3 regions of the Bradyrhizobium sp. USDA 3364 genome follow, and region 3 is predicted to be linked to each of the others. Evidence: riboswitches for the same ligand, from Rfam matches in the RefSeq annotation. Region 3 holds a riboswitch; each other region holds the start of a gene.
The links. Region 3 has a riboswitch for cobalamin ahead of metE (5-methyltetrahydropteroyltriglutamate--homocysteine S-methyltransferase). Riboswitches for the same ligand answer to the same signal wherever they lie in the genome.
Positions count from the first base shown of each region.

Region 1: linked by a shared signal. The riboswitch ahead of metE (5-methyltetrahydropteroyltriglutamate--homocysteine S-methyltransferase) and the one ahead of metE (5-methyltetrahydropteroyltriglutamate--homocysteine S-methyltransferase) in region 3 are both predicted to bind cobalamin.
Region 2: linked by a shared signal. The riboswitch ahead of ACVILL_RS05785 (TonB-dependent receptor plug domain-containing protein) and the one ahead of metE (5-methyltetrahydropteroyltriglutamate--homocysteine S-methyltransferase) in region 3 are both predicted to bind cobalamin.

Region 1 covers NZ_JBSRYG010000002.1:1,209,854-1,215,203, reverse strand. The annotation lists gene metE (5-methyltetrahydropteroyltriglutamate--homocysteine S-methyltransferase) at 47-2,392, opposite strand; cobalamin riboswitch at 2,507-2,707, opposite strand; cobalamin riboswitch at 2,829-3,039, shown strand; gene ACVILL_RS05735 (ribonucleoside-diphosphate reductase subunit alpha) at 3,154-5,350, shown strand, end outside.
Region 2 covers NZ_JBSRYG010000002.1:1,219,750-1,225,099, reverse strand. The annotation lists gene ACVILL_RS05800 (hypothetical protein) at 51-566, shown strand; gene ACVILL_RS05795 (hypothetical protein) at 784-1,302, shown strand; gene ACVILL_RS05790 (HAD family hydrolase) at 1,311-1,988, shown strand; gene ACVILL_RS05785 (TonB-dependent receptor plug domain-containing protein) at 2,359-3,003, opposite strand; gene ACVILL_RS05780 (hypothetical protein) at 3,002-3,298, shown strand; cobalamin riboswitch at 3,255-3,454, opposite strand; gene ACVILL_RS05775 (hypothetical protein) at 3,557-4,027, opposite strand; gene ACVILL_RS05770 (short-chain fatty acyl-CoA regulator family protein) at 4,040-5,350, opposite strand, start outside.
Region 3 covers NZ_JBSRYG010000002.1:805,621-810,970, reverse strand. The annotation lists gene ACVILL_RS04040 (nodulate formation efficiency C protein) at 941-1,825, opposite strand; cobalamin riboswitch at 2,926-3,127, shown strand; gene metE (5-methyltetrahydropteroyltriglutamate--homocysteine S-methyltransferase) at 3,226-5,350, shown strand, end outside.

The sequences.
Region 1 (5,350 bases), 400 kb from region 3:
AAGCGGGTGCATTTGATCCAGAACTGCATCGGCAGTCTCCGTAGTGTCAGGACGCCACCCGCAAGGCGTGCGCAGCAGCGACCATATTGACGAGGGCAGGGCGGACCTCTTCCCATTTGCGGGTCTTCAGGCCGCAATCCGGGTTGATCCAGAGCTGGCCGTCCGACAGGCGCTGGCGCGCTAGCTTGAGCAGCTCGGTCATCTCGTTGATCTCAGGCACGCGCGGCGAGTGGATGTCGTAGACACCGGGACCGATCTCGTTCGGATAACGGTAGTTCCGGAATGCATCCAGCAGCTCCATCTTCGAGCGCGAGGTCTCGATCGAGATCACATCGGCGTCCATCGCGCCGATCGCGTCGATGATGTCATTGAACTCGGAGTAGCACATGTGGGTGTGGATCTGGGTCTCGTCGCGGACGCCCGACGAGCAGATGCGGAAGCATTCCACCGCCCAGTCCAGATAGGTCGTCCACTCCGAACGGCGCAGCGGCAGGCCTTCGCGCAGCGCCGCCTCGTCGATCTGGATCATGCCCGCGCCGGCACCTTCGAGGTCGGCGACCTCGTCGCGGATCGCAAGCGCGATCTGCCGGCAGGCTTCGCTGCGCGGGATGTCGTCGCGAACGAATGACCAATTCAGGATCGTGACCGGGCCGGTCAGCATCGCCTTCATCGGCTTTTTGGTCAGCGACTGCGCGTATTGCCACCATTCGACCGTCATCGGCTTCGGGCGCGACACGTCGCCGAACAGGATCGGCGGCCGGACGTAGCGTGAGCCATAGGATTGCACCCAGGCATGCTCGGTGAATACGAAGCCGGAGAGCTGCTCGCCGAAATACTGCACCATGTCGTTGCGTTCGAACTCGCCATGGACCAGTACATCAAGGCCGATGGCTTCCTGCCAGCGCACAGTCTCTGCCGTCTGCTCCTGCAGGAAGGTCTTGTAGCTGGCGTCGCTCAGGCTGCCCTTGGCATGCGCGGCGCGCGACTTGCGGACCTCGAGCGTCTGCGGGAACGAGCCAATGGTGGTGGTCGGGAACGCCGGAAGATTGAACCGCGCGCGCTGTACTTCGGTTCGTTCCTCGAAGGAGCTGGCACGGCCGCGCATCGCGGTGTCAATGCCAGCCATGCGCTGCGTAACCTTTGCATCGTGAATCCGCGGCGAGGTCTTGCGCGCGGCGGCAGACGCGTCGGAGGCCGTCAGCGCAGCCGCGATCGAATCGCGGCCGCTTGCAAGCGCGGTGCCGAGCGCGACCAGTTCCTCCATCTTCTGCACCGAGAAGGCGAGCCAGCTCTTGACCTCGGCGTCGAGCTTCGCTTCGAGGGCAAGATCGATCGGCACGTGCAGCAGCGAGCAGGACGGCGCAATCTGCACACGGTTCTTGCCGAGCTTCGCGACGACCGGTTCCAGCCGGTTGAGCAGCTTGCTGAGATCGGCGCGCCAGATGTTGCGGCCGTCGAGCACGCCGAGCGAGACGACGCGCTCAGCGGGCAGGTGGGCGAGGTCATCGAGCTGCTCGGGCGCGCGCACCAAGTCGAAATGCAGGCCGGCGACGGGGAGCGCAAACGCAGTGTCGCGGTTTGCGCCGAGGCTGCCGAAATAGCTCGCCAGCATGATCTTGATCTGCGGCACCGCCTTGGCGATCTCGCCATAGGCGCGACGCAGCGCATCGTGGGCGGTATCGTCGAGATCGAGCGCCAGGCAGGGCTCGTCGATCTGCGCCCATTCGGCGCCGCGGCGGGCAAGCTCGCGCAGTACCTCGATATAGACCGGAAGCAGGCGGTCCAGCAGCGACAGCGGTTCGAAGCCGGCGTCCTTGCTCTTGGCGAGTTTCAGGAAAGTAACCGGGCCGACCAGCACCGGTCGGGTCTGGTAACCGAGGGCCTTGGCTTCCTCATATTCCTCGATCGGCTTGCGTGAGGCGAGGCGGAACTGCTGATCTGCAGAGAGTTCGGGCACCATGTAGTGGTAGTTTGTGTCGAACCACTTGGTCATCTCCTGCGCCGGTACGCCATGACCTTGGCTATGGTGCGCGTGACCGCACGACGCGTCATGCGCGCTACCTTCAGCGCCGCGCGCCATCGCAAAATAGGTCGCAAGCGGCACCGGGCCGCTGCTCCAGCCATAGATGGCCGGGATCGCGCCGACCATCACCGAGGTATCGAGCACCTGGTCGTAGAACGAGAAGTCGTTCGACGGGATCACCGAGACGCCGAGCTTTTTCTGGCGTGCCCAGTTGGCGGCGCGCAGACCGACGCCGGTCTCGATCAGCGTCTTTTCGTTTGTCGCGCCGGCCCAGAAGCTTTCCAGCGCAAGCTTGAGTTCACGGCGCGGACCGATCCGCGGCGTGCCGAGAGTCGCAACAGCAAGTGAGGAGGTAGATGTGGAAGACATTGGCTTAACCCCAAAAGTTGGGGGCAAAGGCCGTAGTGACACGTCTGGACTCCGCAAGACGCGGGAAAAGCGCGTGCGGGGTCGCAACCGCACCACCGGGACACCCCGCCCGAGGACGTTCATGTTGTCGAGGCAGGTCTCCTGGCTCGCGGGTCCTAGCTGTCGTCTGGCCTTCCCGAAGCTTTCGCCTCAGTGGCTTTGAGTGGACGACAACTCGCCGCTTACAGTTGCGGGGGCAGCGCCGGCATTGTACCGGCTTCCCTCTTAGCTCCGGGAGAAAGTGCCTCTCGGAGAACCACGACGCCGCCACTTATCGGCAACTTCGCGTGGCCGTCAACTCGGGCGGCATCACGTGTGATCGAGCGACGTTGTTCACATCATCAACAGGCGCCATCCGCATTTTCTGGCGACCCATTGACACAGTGTGCCAAATCACACCAGATATAGTTGTTACGGTCCGTCATGCCGCAAAGCATGGTGGCTAAGAGGGAAGCCGGTGATCTCACCGAAAATCCGGCACTGCCCCCGCAACTGTAAGCAGCGAGTTGTTCCCGAAATCACGTCACTGATGCGTCGTCCGCATCGGGAAGACACGGGAGCGACGACGACCTGCGAGTCAGGAGACCTGCCGTAACACCGAAATTACGTCCACGGGCGGGGTGTCCCGGCGGTCGCTTGCACAGCCATGCCGGTGCGTTGCCGCCGGGATGATGCAGCGTCCCCTGACATCCGGCCCCAACAAACGTCACGGGGTCTGCACGATGTCACTCTCTCTCGATCGCGAAACAAAGCCAGCGCCACTCATCCTGCTGCGTCCGGAAGTGCTTGCCGCGCCGGAGGCCGCTCCTCCGATGCAGGTGATCCGCCGCAATGGCACGGTGTCGAAATTCGACGCCAGCAAGATCTCGGTTGCGATGACCAAGGCGTTCCTGGCGGTCGAGGGGCACACCGCCGCCGCATCGCGCCGCGTCCATGAGGTTGTCGAGCAGCTCACCGCCGAGGTCCTCAGTGCGCTGACGCGTCGCATGAGCGAAGGTCGCACCTTCCACATCGAGGACGTGCAGGACCAGGTCGAGCTCGCGCTGATGCGGAGCGAGCACCATAAGGTGGCGCGCGCCTATGTGCTGTATCGTGAGGAGCGCACGAGGCAGCGCGCTGAGCAGGACGCGGCGAGGGCGGTGGCCCAGCCTGTGGCCGGGCCGGCCATTCACATCACATTGCCGAACGGTAGCGAGGTGCCGCTCGACCACGCCCGGCTGGCGCTGATCATCAACGAGGCCTGCGCCGGCCTCGATGGCGTCGATGCTGCGCCCGTGATCGCCGAGACCCAGCGCAACATCTATGACGGCATCAGCCAGGATGAACTGGCGCTCGCCTCGGTGATGGCCGCGCGCACCCTGGTGGAGCAGGAGCCGAACTACACCTATGTCAGCGCGCGCCTCTTGCTCGACAAGCTGCGCACCGAGGTGTTGTCCTATGTGCTTGATATGCCGACCAGCGCCTCGCAGGCCGACATGGCGAGCCGCTATGCCGAGTATTTCCCGGCCTATATCAAGACCGGGATCAAGGCCGAACTGCTCGATGTCGAACTCGGCCGCTTCGATCTGGCGCGGCTTGCGGCGGCGATGAAGCCGGAACGCGATCTGTCGTTCCAGTTCCTCGGGCTGCAAACGCTGTATGACCGCTATTTCCTGCACGTTCGGGGCAACCGCATCGAGCTGCCGCAGGCATTCTTCATGCGCGTTGCGATGGGTCTGGCGCTGCGCGAGATCGACCGCGAGGGGCGCGCGATCGAGTTCTACAATCTCTTGTCGTCGTTCGACTTCATGGCTTCGACGCCGACCCTGTTCAATTCTGGCACGCAGCGGCCGCAGCTCTCATCGTGCTTCCTCACCACCGTGGCTGACGATCTCGACGGCATCTTCAAGTCGATCAAGGATAACGCGCTGCTGGCGAAATATTCCGGCGGGCTCGGCAATGACTGGACCCGCGTCCGCGGGCTCGGCGCGCACATCAAGGGCACCAATGGCGAGAGCCAGGGCGTGGTGCCGTTCCTCAAGGTCGCCAACGACACCGCGATCGCGGTGAACCAGGGCGGCAAGCGCAAGGGCGCGGTCTGCGCCTATCTCGAGACCTGGCACGTCGACATCGAGGAATTCCTCGATCTGCGCAAGAACACCGGCGATGACCGCCGCCGCACCCACGATATGAACACCGCGAACTGGGTGCCCGATTTGTTCATGCAGCGCGTCGAGGCTGACGGCGAGTGGACGCTGTTCTCGCCCGACGAGACGCCGGACCTGCACGATCTCTACGGCAAGCCGTTCGCCGAACGCTACGCCCATTACGAGGCCAAGGCCGCGCGCGGCGAGATGCGAGTGTTCAAGCAGATTCGCGCCGTCGATCTCTGGCGCAAGATGCTGACCATGCTGTTCGAGACCGGCCATCCCTGGATCACCTTCAAGGACCCGTCCAATCTGCGCTCGCCGCAGCGCCATGCCGGCGTGATCCACTCCTCGAACCTCTGCACCGAGATCACGCTGAACACGTCTGACGACGAGACTGCGGTGTGCAATCTCGGCTCGATCAACCTCGCCAACCACATACAGGACGGCAAGCTCAACGACGCCAGGCTGAAGGCCACAGTGACGACCGCGATGCGGATGCTCGACAACGTCATCGACATCAACTTCTACACCATCCCGGAGGCGCGCCGCTCCAATCTGCGGCACCGCCCGGTCGGTCTCGGCCTGATGGGCTTCCAGGATGCGCTGCATGCGCTGCGGATCGCGGTGGCGTCGGACGCGGCGGTTGCCTTCGCCGATATCAGCATGGAGGCAATCTCCTACCATGCGATCTGGGCCTCCAGCGATCTCGCCGCCGAGCGCGGCCGCTATCCCTCGTTCGAGGGCTCGCTGTGGAGCCAGGGTATCCTGCCGATCGATTCGATCGACTTCG
Region 2 (5,350 bases), 410 kb from region 3:
ACGACGATCATCCAAATCCCAAGCGCACGGCCTCGTCCCGTGAACTGACAGTGTCGGTAGATGGAGCGTTAGCAAATGGCCACGAGGTGAGGGCAGAACTGATTGCACAAGGTTACACCCGGGTTGGTCGGACGGATGCTGAGCTGTTGCTCAAGCTGATTGAGAAAATTTGTGAGAGGGATTATTGGCGGCAAGGCTTGCGGGTCAAGTATGAGAACGTTTTCCGTGAAATCGATGAGCGCATTGATGGTGCTATCAGTGCGCTCTTGTTGGACCCAGCGGGAAATCTGGTCGCGTTCCGCAATAGATATGGTTTGCGTCCATTGGAGTTCATGCAGACGGACGATGGAGTTTTGCTCTTTGCCTCGGAAAATTGCGCCTTTGCCGGCCTTCGAGGCGAGTCAGGTCAAATCCTGCCGGGCTACATCAAATATGTGGATGGCAAACGGGGGCATTGCCTCGATCATCGCGTCAGTGTTTCTCAAGAAACCGCCAAGCTATGCGTTTATGAGACCCTTTACCTCGGAAACCCGGATACGTCCATCGATGGCCAAACTCACCGCTAAACCCGCTACAATATCGGTTTCTCGCTAGGTGATCTTATTGCGCAACGGATCTGCGCAGAGCAGGACCCAGATCCCATCATCGTCTCGTCCATGCCTTATACCGGAAGACCTTACGCTGACGGGTTATTTGCATCTCTGGTAGCGCGCGGCGTTAACGCTCAACGACGTGAAGTCATCGAGGCGCAATTCGCTGAGCGAACTCTCATCGGCCCAACCAGTGAGCGCAAGCATCGTATCGCTCGCAAATATCGGCTGGCTTCGACTGATGTTGGCAAACGCACGATACTCATTGCCGATGAAGCCCTCATTCGTGGCGATACCCGGCCGGACCGTGACGAATATGCTCCTTGCTGCGGGCGTCAAAGCTGTCCATTGGGGAATCGGTTCGCCACCTATCGTGGCTCCGAATTACTACGGCGTGGATATTGAGGCCATCGATGAACTGGCTTTTTGGCAGGCATGGAAACGGCTGTCCGCGCAACAGCAGAAGCAAAGCCTGCTGTTCAAAGACATCGAGCCGCATGTTCTTCAATCGGTTGAAAGCAGAATCGCTGCCGCGATCAACGCGACAACTGTGACTTACTTGCCCTTTTACCGATTGTCCTCGTTGCTGCCGCGCGGGAGCGAGGGAGTAGATTTATCACCCTTCACATTCGAAATGCCGACTTCTGCAGGTCAAAGCCGCGCAAACAGAGATCTGCATAGCCTTGTCGCTGACTACCAGAGCGCTGCCTGAGATTGAGTATGATGAGGCCCATTCTTGTTTTTGATTGGAATGGCACGTTGCTTGACGATGCCAGCGCACTACTCCAAACGACGAACGTTATCCTGAAACGTTTCGGTCGCCCGGCGATCGATTTAGACACCTTTCGGGATCATTGCGATGTCCCACTGTCCATTCTTTTCCGAAACATCGGGATGTCAGAATCGGAAGTCGCAGCCGTAGATCGCGATGGCAGTGCAATCTTCCATGACACTTACGAGCCGCTGGCCGATAAAGCAGATCTACGCGTGGGGGCGCGCACAATGCTGGAATGGGTTCGCCGGGAAGCGGCTTCGTCCATCATCGTGAGCAACCATATAGTCGCACCTCTTGTTGCTCAATTGCAAAGGCTCGGCATCGATCGCTGCTTCAACGACGTCCTGGCCTTTGAAAGCCGTGCCACGCAGAATAAGACGATGAGCAAAGGGGAGCGACTTCGGCGATATATGGTGCAAAACGATCTAAAGCCGGAGTCGACCTTCATTATCGGGGATATGCCGGTAGAAACTGATATTGCCCGAAGTCTTGGACTGATCAGCGTAGCCATTACCGGCGGATTTGTTTCCGAGGCGCGGTTGCGGGCTACGAAGCCGGACCACATCATCCAGAACCATCACGAGCTATTGCCGATCGTTCGAGAGCACGGCTCTTTCCACTAGGCGGGTAGCGGGGGCGCGGCAGCTAATAGTCCAATGCCGGTGAGACGCGCAGGGCTTCCGTACTGCGTCTATTTCAAGATTCCGGCCGAGCGCGATCTGAGCGAAATGTCTTGCTCGACAATATTACTCGGATTGCCCGTGCTCTAAAGGTCAAAGTCCACGCGCTTCTTGACGACGGCACTTACTGGACCAAGGCCTATCTCACGAGGCTTGCGGGTGACGGGCGAAGTGAACCGAAACATCCACGATTTGGTCTTTGGTCCCACTCCCAGCGACGAAGAGCCAGAGCCCGTCACCATCGCCCAACCGATCGCCTGGCCCGGCATGCTCAACCCTGTTTTACAGTGAGGGTTCCCATCGAGGTGGTCGGCTAGGTGCCGAGCGTATCGATCGAGCCGTCGAGTTCGCTCCTGATCGGTCCGGTGGTCAGCTGCTTGCTGACATAATTGACCGAGCCGCCGATCGTGGCGAGCCCCGACGTGATCGAGTTCGGGCCCTTGACGAATTCGACCTGCTCGAGGCTCGCCGTGTCCATCACGCGGGAGGTGATGTCTTGCGGACCGATCCAGATGCCGTTGTAGAGTGTGGTGATTTCGCTGCCCGTGAAGCCGCGCATCGAGAACCCCGCGGGTGGCGCCGGCGGCATCGCCCGACAGCACGCCAGTCGCCCCCCGCGCGGTCTCGGTCGTGGTGCGGTATCCTGCTCCTGCATCTGCTGCTGGCTGACGACTTCGACGGTTACGGGCGTCTCGTGTACCGTCAGGCCAAGCAGGCTGGTGCTGCCGGCTATCACGTTGCTGTTGAGCGGCGTCGCGGCCGTTGCTGCGAGAGGGGCCGGTCCCGGCACCGGCTTCGGCGCTGGCGCAGGCTGGCGTGCCGCACGCCGGACGCGCTTAGCGGGCCCGCAGCTTTCGCTGCCACGTTGCTCCGCGCTCGGCCGCGGCGTGGGCGGAGTGACGGTGACGGGATTGAGCTGCTGCGGTGTTTGCGCCGATGCCCGGCCGGCCGCGGCCATGGAAGCCATCACGATGCAAAGCGTGACCGCCGAACCGGCCAGCAAGCGGTGCTTGCGTGAAATCAGTGAAAGCCCTGAAATTCGCGCCGACGAGCGCAACGCAACATCATCTGAAATGAACACAGTGGTGACCAACGGCGAAGCAAAAAAGCCGTCACGTACATTGGCCGTGAGCGGCTGCCGTTCGCCCCAGATGCGGCAGATCCCAACCGGCTTTGCAACGCCCTGGAGCACCCCGCCCAATGCGTCAGCACATGACCACGACGGTAGCAAGGTTTCCTGGCTTGCGGCTTGACGCTTCCGACCACCTTCCCAGATTCGAATCGAATCCACTGGCTTCAAATGTCGTCGGCTCGCCGCTTACAGTTGCGGGGGCAGCTCCGGCCTAGTCCGTGAGGACGCACCGTATTCCCTTGATATGCCTTTCGGCACTACCGCCGATGAGCCTGAACGGCCCCTCCAAGCGAATCAAGCAAGTGGCGCTTGTCGAATGCGGAGTAGCAGCACATGTGGCAGTTTGGTCACGCCGAACGGCTGCGAGCATCTCGGACGTTCACGATCTGTTGGGATGGCGCCAATCCGCGATCTGCTGGGGCCGAGTCGCAAGCTCCCTGACAATATCGGGAGAATACAGGAAGAGGCTGACCTGCTTCCGACCGCTACTGAAGAAGGTGTGGCCAGCGGTCGGTACTCGACCTTGCTTCGACCACCGTCGCAATTCGGCTGAGGTGATCGACAGTATCTGCTCGACCATTCTCCCCGTCAGTGGCTCCTTTTGAAGCTTTTGCAGCTTCTGCTCGACGACTTCACAAACTTGCAGGACGGAGTTCACGTCGCCCAACGGGCAATGAATCAGAATACCCCCTTGGCAATCTGTCACGCTGCATTCGAGCCGCTGGCGAAAGGTCGATCGCGTGATTCGAAGTGCTTGCGCCGCCCTCTTGTGCGAGCCCGCCGTCAATTCTTCTGAAGGAAAGAACTCGATGGTCCGTGTCGTCAAAAGGCTGGCGGTGTTCAGATGCATATGTCCTCTCGGTCAGGGAGTGGAGGCTGCATAGGGAGAAAAGTAGGCGTGTTTTTCATCGATCATAAGCGGGCGTCCGAGCGGAGGGAAAGCCCTCTGCGGGCAATCGACGCGCTCACATACCTTGCAGCCTATGCCAATCGGCGTCGCGGACGCAGGATCGTGAACGTCAAGTCCTCGTGAGTAGACAATTTCTTCGGCGTGCCGGATGTCACATCCCAGGGCGACGGCAAACGTCTTGCTCAGCGAGCCATATCCCCCCTCGCGACGGGTGACGGTGCGCGCGATCCAGAGATACGTGCGATCGTCCGGCATTTGGGCAAGCTGGGTGAGGATGCGTTCAGGAGTCGTGAACGCTTCGTATACATTCCAAAGCGGGCAGGTGCCGCCAATCCGGGAGAAGTGAAAATCAGTTGCAGATTGTCGTTTCGAGATGTTTCCAGCGCGATCGACGCGGATGAAGAAGAACGGCACGCCGCGTGCGGAAGGCCGTTGTAGCGTACTCAGCCGGTGGCACGTGGTTTCGAAGCCGACGCCAAACTTCTGGCCCAGCAGCTCGATGTCATAGCGAAGCTTTTGAGCGGCACCCAAGAATTCCCCATAAGGCATGATCAGTGCTCCGGCGAAATAGTTGGCAAGCCCGATGCGGGCGAGCCCGCGCGTATCCGCATTGGTGAACCGTGCACCGTCGACCAGTGCTGACAATTCTCCATCGCAAGCCAGTAGGGCGATTTGAGTGGCCAACTGGAAAGCCTGTTGGCCCGGTTCCAGCTTTCGCGAGAGATGCAGGGCCGCGCATTCTTGGTCGAAGCGTCGATGTGCCGCAGCAGGCGCATCGTCGAACATCACCGTTATTCCAAATTTGTCGCGCAGATGGTCGCTAAGGCTCGCCGACGTCAGCTGGCGCGATGGCGCAAGCTGTTGCGCGAGCTGCTCGGCGGCGTCGTCCAGCTCGGCAAAGTAGTTGTGGCGTGCATAGAAGAAGTCGCGGACTTCCTCGTGGGGGGTCGAGGGCAGGATCGCGGTCGCCGCCTGGCGGTCCTCGCCGAGCCGCGCGGCGAGCACCGCGGTTTGCTCGATCGCGAGCCGGTGATTGCGGCTGAGCGAGATGATCGCCCGCGCTACCGCGGGCATGTTGACGGCGAGCTCCCGGATTTCGGCGGCTGATACGTTCTCGCCGACGACTGTGGGCGACAGCGTCTCGCGGAGGTCGGCAACCAGCCGCGCCTCGTCATCCTCCGAGAACATCTGCACGTCGACGCCGAAGACGGTGTTGAGTTTGAGCAGGACCGCAATCGTTAGCGGCCGCTGGTTGTTCTCCAA
Region 3 (5,350 bases):
CCCTGAAACGCTGCGCGCGAAATGGACTTCCATAAGCCTGGCCGGCCGTCGATGCTCGTCGAACGGAAGAAAGCAGGGTTCGGGGTAAGGGCGAGCGCGCGGAATGATGTGGAACGGCTTTTACGGGCTGCCTTGCAAGGGCGTCGTCGCACTATTGCGAGTGGCGATCTGGTCGCGATTTCAGAGCGATGAATTAATCCACAACACGTGTCTGCAGTCAGGCATTGCGGCATTCGCGCTGGCGGGACTTGGGCGACTCACGCTAGTCATCATGTTCAACCGCCTCGCTGACAATGGGACTGAAATGGTTATGGCCACCCCCGAATTGCCGGTCTCTTATTACGCGCTAGAAGTGGACGGCCGGCTCAAGGCCGAATTCGCAACCAGAGACGGCGCCCGGGCTGGTGGAGCAGAACTAAAGAAGCGTTTTCCCACGCTTCAAATCAAGATCTATGACGCCAGACGAATGCGCGCGAGGAAATTTAGATTAAGCTCAGTTCGATCTTTGATCCTCGCAGCAAGGCTGCGGAGCTCCTCGCCGGGGGCACTCGGGAAAGGGTCCCGCCGCCATTGAGCATGCCGGCGTCGCTATCACTGCCCGTTCCCGGGGTCCCTCTTGAACCGGTCTCGTCGCTGCACTCGCTCCCGCGGGTGCTTGTTGGTCGCGCGATGCGCTGCGCGCACGCCGGGTCGGGCTTGGCCTCAGCATCGCCTCGCTTGGTCCTGAAGGATGACGTGGCGCTCTGGCGAGAGCTCGGATGTGTCTTTTTGTACCAGTTCCGCCGCTGCTACTCTTCTGAATGGGCAAGAGCCATCCTGATGCCCGGCTTTCTCGATTGGGGGCTTGCAGGTCGGAGAAGGGCTTGCCTGCTGCTGGCATAGCTGGACGCGTCACTATTTCAGCGCATGGGTCTTGCTGTTGGCCCGACCCGCTCGGTGCTCAAGGAGTAGCGCTGCCGTCCTGATTATTTGTCGAGGCCTTTCCCACCCCCTCGAACGCCTCCCGTTCGTTTGGCTCTATGTGATGGAACCAAGAGCCGGGAGGAGAGGTCGCAATCCTCTTGGCAAGGAAAGATTGCGGCTCCCAATCGTGCCCCTCGCGCTTCTCGAAGGTGATGACGCCATTCTCCGTAAAATAACGCGGGCCTGGTATGTTGCAGTTCACCAACAGCAGAACGCGCCACCGGTCCGCTTTCTCGGTCGGCTTGTCATTCGCCGCCGTCACGTAATCCACGACAACAGGTTCGATGACATGACAGCGGCCGCGCCGCAGTAGATCTCCGAGCTTGCCCCGCGCGGTCGTCACAAAGTTGAAATTGACCGGATCATGCAGAAAACGAAGGTTTGCGTCTTTTTCTCCGTCGGTGACTTCACTGGCGATGAGTGAAAGCGCCAGGGCACGCCAGCCGAGTTCGATGGGCTTTGCATAGGGAGACGCAACTTCAATCTTTCCGTCGGTCCCGACCTTCCAGGTAATAACGTAATGTTCGTCTGATCTGTTATCCTGATGTCTGGTCCAGGAAAGATAAACATACTCAGTGTGGTCGATGCCTTCGGCGATTCCCCAGTTTCGAGGGACGAAGTGAGCCACTTTCGAGACTTTGGAGACAATGTGCTCGATTGTCTCACCGTCTCGTGCTCGCCAGGTTGACTTGACTCGTTCGACAAGCGCGTTTTCGCCGGCTCGCGCACTGTTGCCCGTCGCAACCAGCCCAGCAAGGAAAATCAGCAATTGACAGAGACAAAGCGCGCCTCTTGCAGACATTCTCTTCATAGCGGCAGGACCATCGGTTTTGCATCCACACGTCAAAGCGGCAGCCTTCAATGCTATCCTCGATTGCAAGAAGTTAGCGGCAACGTGACGCGGGCGCCTGCCGATATGCCGCGCGAGCAGGCGCAGTCCCCTCGACGTCACGCGCCGCTAACTTCAGTGGGCCAGCGACAACCTCAATTTGCTGTGCTGGACCTGCCCAGGGGGGAGAAGCCCGGGCATCTTGAGCCTGCATCCTTCGTGCCAGGAAATACCCGGCAAATCACGCCGGATTCGTGTAGCGTTTGTCGGCTTTCCGACCTGCGCTCGTTTCAATGTTTCCATTCCGCCGATCCGCGCGGGCTTGGCGCAAGGAAGGCTGCGGCAATCTACGGATAAAAAATCGGGCAGCATTCGTAAATGCTGTCGAACCGTCCGCGCGGTATGGTCACCCAAACGCCCGCGAATCTCTACAGGCTCGCAGATGCTAATAAGCAAAAAACGCTCATCATCGACGGGCGTGTGGAATCGTTATGCGAGGCGCCAGGCAGGCAATGATATGGAGCGCCCGTATCCGCCTACGCGCACGGCCAATCGTCCAGCCGCCTCGGCTCCGCATTCATGGTTTGTCAGCCGCTGTTTCCAATCGCGTCAGCCGGTAAGCGAGAAACGATCTAGTCGCGCTAACTTCCTCTCGAGTTGCTCAACATTCTCGAGAGCATCTGTCTGACGGATTGATTCATGAACGCTTACACCAACCACCCGAACAGGCCGACCGCAAAGACGGTTACAGCAAAGACGCCAACGGTGCTCCAAGCAGCCATTTTCATTGCGGGTCGCCCAGTGCTCAAGTTCCTGCGCATTATCGGCATCACGGATCGCAAGTCGCCTACTAGGATTGGTTGGCACGCAGATCAACATGCGCGCCGGGCATGCTGATGAATGGTTGCGCAGATGTTTTGCCCCTGGCGGCGGTACTTGACTGTCGAGAGACAGGATGCTGGCGCGTTGGAAGCGCCGCGAATTGCGCCTTCGACAATTCTTTCGACACATGTATCGGAGAGAGCTTCCAATCGTGGTGAACTTTCGACGTTAAATAGCCATTTGAGTCACCGATGATGGCGGCATTGACGTGAGTGAATCATCTGAGAGGTTGACGGAAGAGGTCTCTTGCCGATAATCCAAATCGTAGAGGTTCTCCGGTCCCGCTGGATTCGGAGCTAAGAGGGAAGCCGGTGAACATGCCGGCGCTGCCCCCGCAACTGTAAGCGACGAGCCGCTGTCCAACAAAGTCACTGAAGCCCGTACAGCTTCGGGAAGGCCGGACAGCAGCGATGACCCGCGAGCCAGGAGACCTGCCTCGACCACATATACGTCCACGGGCGGGGTGTCCCGGTGGTACGCCAAGCAGCCGCCCTCGGGCGATTGTGCTTGCGTCCGCCATGGCCTTTGCCCCCAACTACGGGGTTAGCGCTATGTCTCTTCTCTCCCTTCCGGTCGCCACGCTTGGAACGCCTCGGATCGGTCCAAGACGCGAGCTCAAACGCGCGCTTGAAAGTTACTGGACCGGCGCAATCAGCGAACAGCAATTGCTCGAGGACGCAGCTGGCCTGCGTGCTGCGAACTGGGCTCGCCAAAAATCCCTCGGTGTCACCGTCATTCCGTCCAACGATTTTTCGTTGTACGACCAAGTGCTCGACACCTCTGTCATGGTTGGTGCCATCCCGGAAGTCTACGCGTCGAAAATCGAATCGGTTTCGCTCAAGACGTACTTCGACATGGCGCGCGGTTCACAATGCGTTCGCCAGAATACCAGTTGCAGCCACGGATCGGGCGGATTTGGCGCGCCCGCACAGGAGATGACCAAGTGGTTCGACACCAACTACCACTACATGGTTCCTGAATTTCATCGCGGACAGACGTTCCGCCTATCTTCTCGCAAGCCTATCGAGGAGTATGAGGAAGCCAAGGCCCTAGGGTTCCAGACGCGCCCTGTCCTGATCGGGCCGGTCACATTCTTGAAGCTTGGCAAGAGTCCGGATCCTGCGTTCCAGCCGCTGTCACTCCTGGATGAGCTATTACCGGTCTATATCGAGGTTCTGCAAGAACTAGGCAAAAGGGGAGCAAACTGGGTTCAATGCGACGAGCCCTGCCTGGTCCTGGATCTGGAGGAGGGGACGCGAAGATCTTTGCTGCACGTCTATGATCGGCTCGCCAGGGAAGTACCAAACGTCAAGATCATGGTCGCGAGCTATTTCGGCGATCTCGGCGATAATCTGGACACAGCTTTGAACATGCCCGTTGCCGGACTGCACGTGGATTTGGTTCGCGCACCGAACCTGTTGGACCGGATCATTGCTGCTCGGCGAAGTGATCTCGTCATGTCCCTCGGCGTCGTCGACGGGCGAAATGTTTGGCGGTCGAACCTGTCGGCGCTCCGCCAGCAACTGGATCCCGCCATTGCGAAGCTAGGCAGGGATCGTGTTCAGATCGCTCCGTCCTGCTCGCTGCTCCATGTGCCCGTCGATGTTGAACTCGAGACCGGACTTGCATCCGATCTCAAGAGTTGGCTTGCCTTTTCGGTACAGAAGATGCGTGAGCTTGCGATCCTGGCGCGGGCACTCGCGGGTGATCAGAATGTTGCTCAAAGTCTTGCTGAATCGCAGTCGGCCGTGACTGGCCGTCGGACTTCACCAAAGATCCGTGATGCCAATCTTGCGGTGCGGATGCGAGCGATCGACGAGGCCATGCGCCGGCGCGCCAGCCCATTTGTCCGTCGAGCCGAGATCCAACGCAAGCGCTTTAGACTACCTGCCTTTCCCACCACGACGATCGGATCCTTCCCGCAAACCCCTGAGGTCCGTAATGCCCGCGCGACACATTCGCAAGGCGCCATGAGCGACGAGAAGTACGACAAATTCCTCAAGGAGGAGACTGCGCGCGCTCTGCGTTGGCAGGAGGACATTGGTCTGGACGTGCTCGTGCACGGCGAGTTTGAGCGCAATGACATGGTGCAGTACTTCGGCGAGAAACTCGCCGGATTCGCATTCACCAGGAATGGTTGGGTGCAATCCTATGGCTCGCGCTGTGTCAGGCCACCGATCCTATTCGGAGATGTTTCGCGGCCAAAACCGATCACTGTGGATTGGTGGCTCTACGCGCAATCACTGACCAGCAAGCCGGTGAAGGCGATGTTGACCGGGCCAGTAACGATCTTGAACTGGTCGTTTGTTCGCGATGATATTCCAAGAGGCGAGGTCTGCCGGCAGATCGCACTGGCGATACGCGACGAAGTCCGCGATCTCGAGATAGCCGGTGCGAGCATGATCCAGATCGACGAAGCTGCCCTCCGCGAAGGATTGCCGTTGCGTCGATCGGAGTGGGCGGCCTACCTTCAATGGGCCGTCGACAGCTTCCGCATTTGCTCATCAGGCGTTGCAGATCAAACCCAGATTCATACGCATATGTGCTATTCTGAGTTCAATGACATCATCGACGCCATTGCTGCAATGGATGCGGATGTCATCTCGATCGAGACGTCGCGTTCGAAGATGGAACTGCTCGACGCGTTCAGGAACTACAAATATCCCAATCAGATCG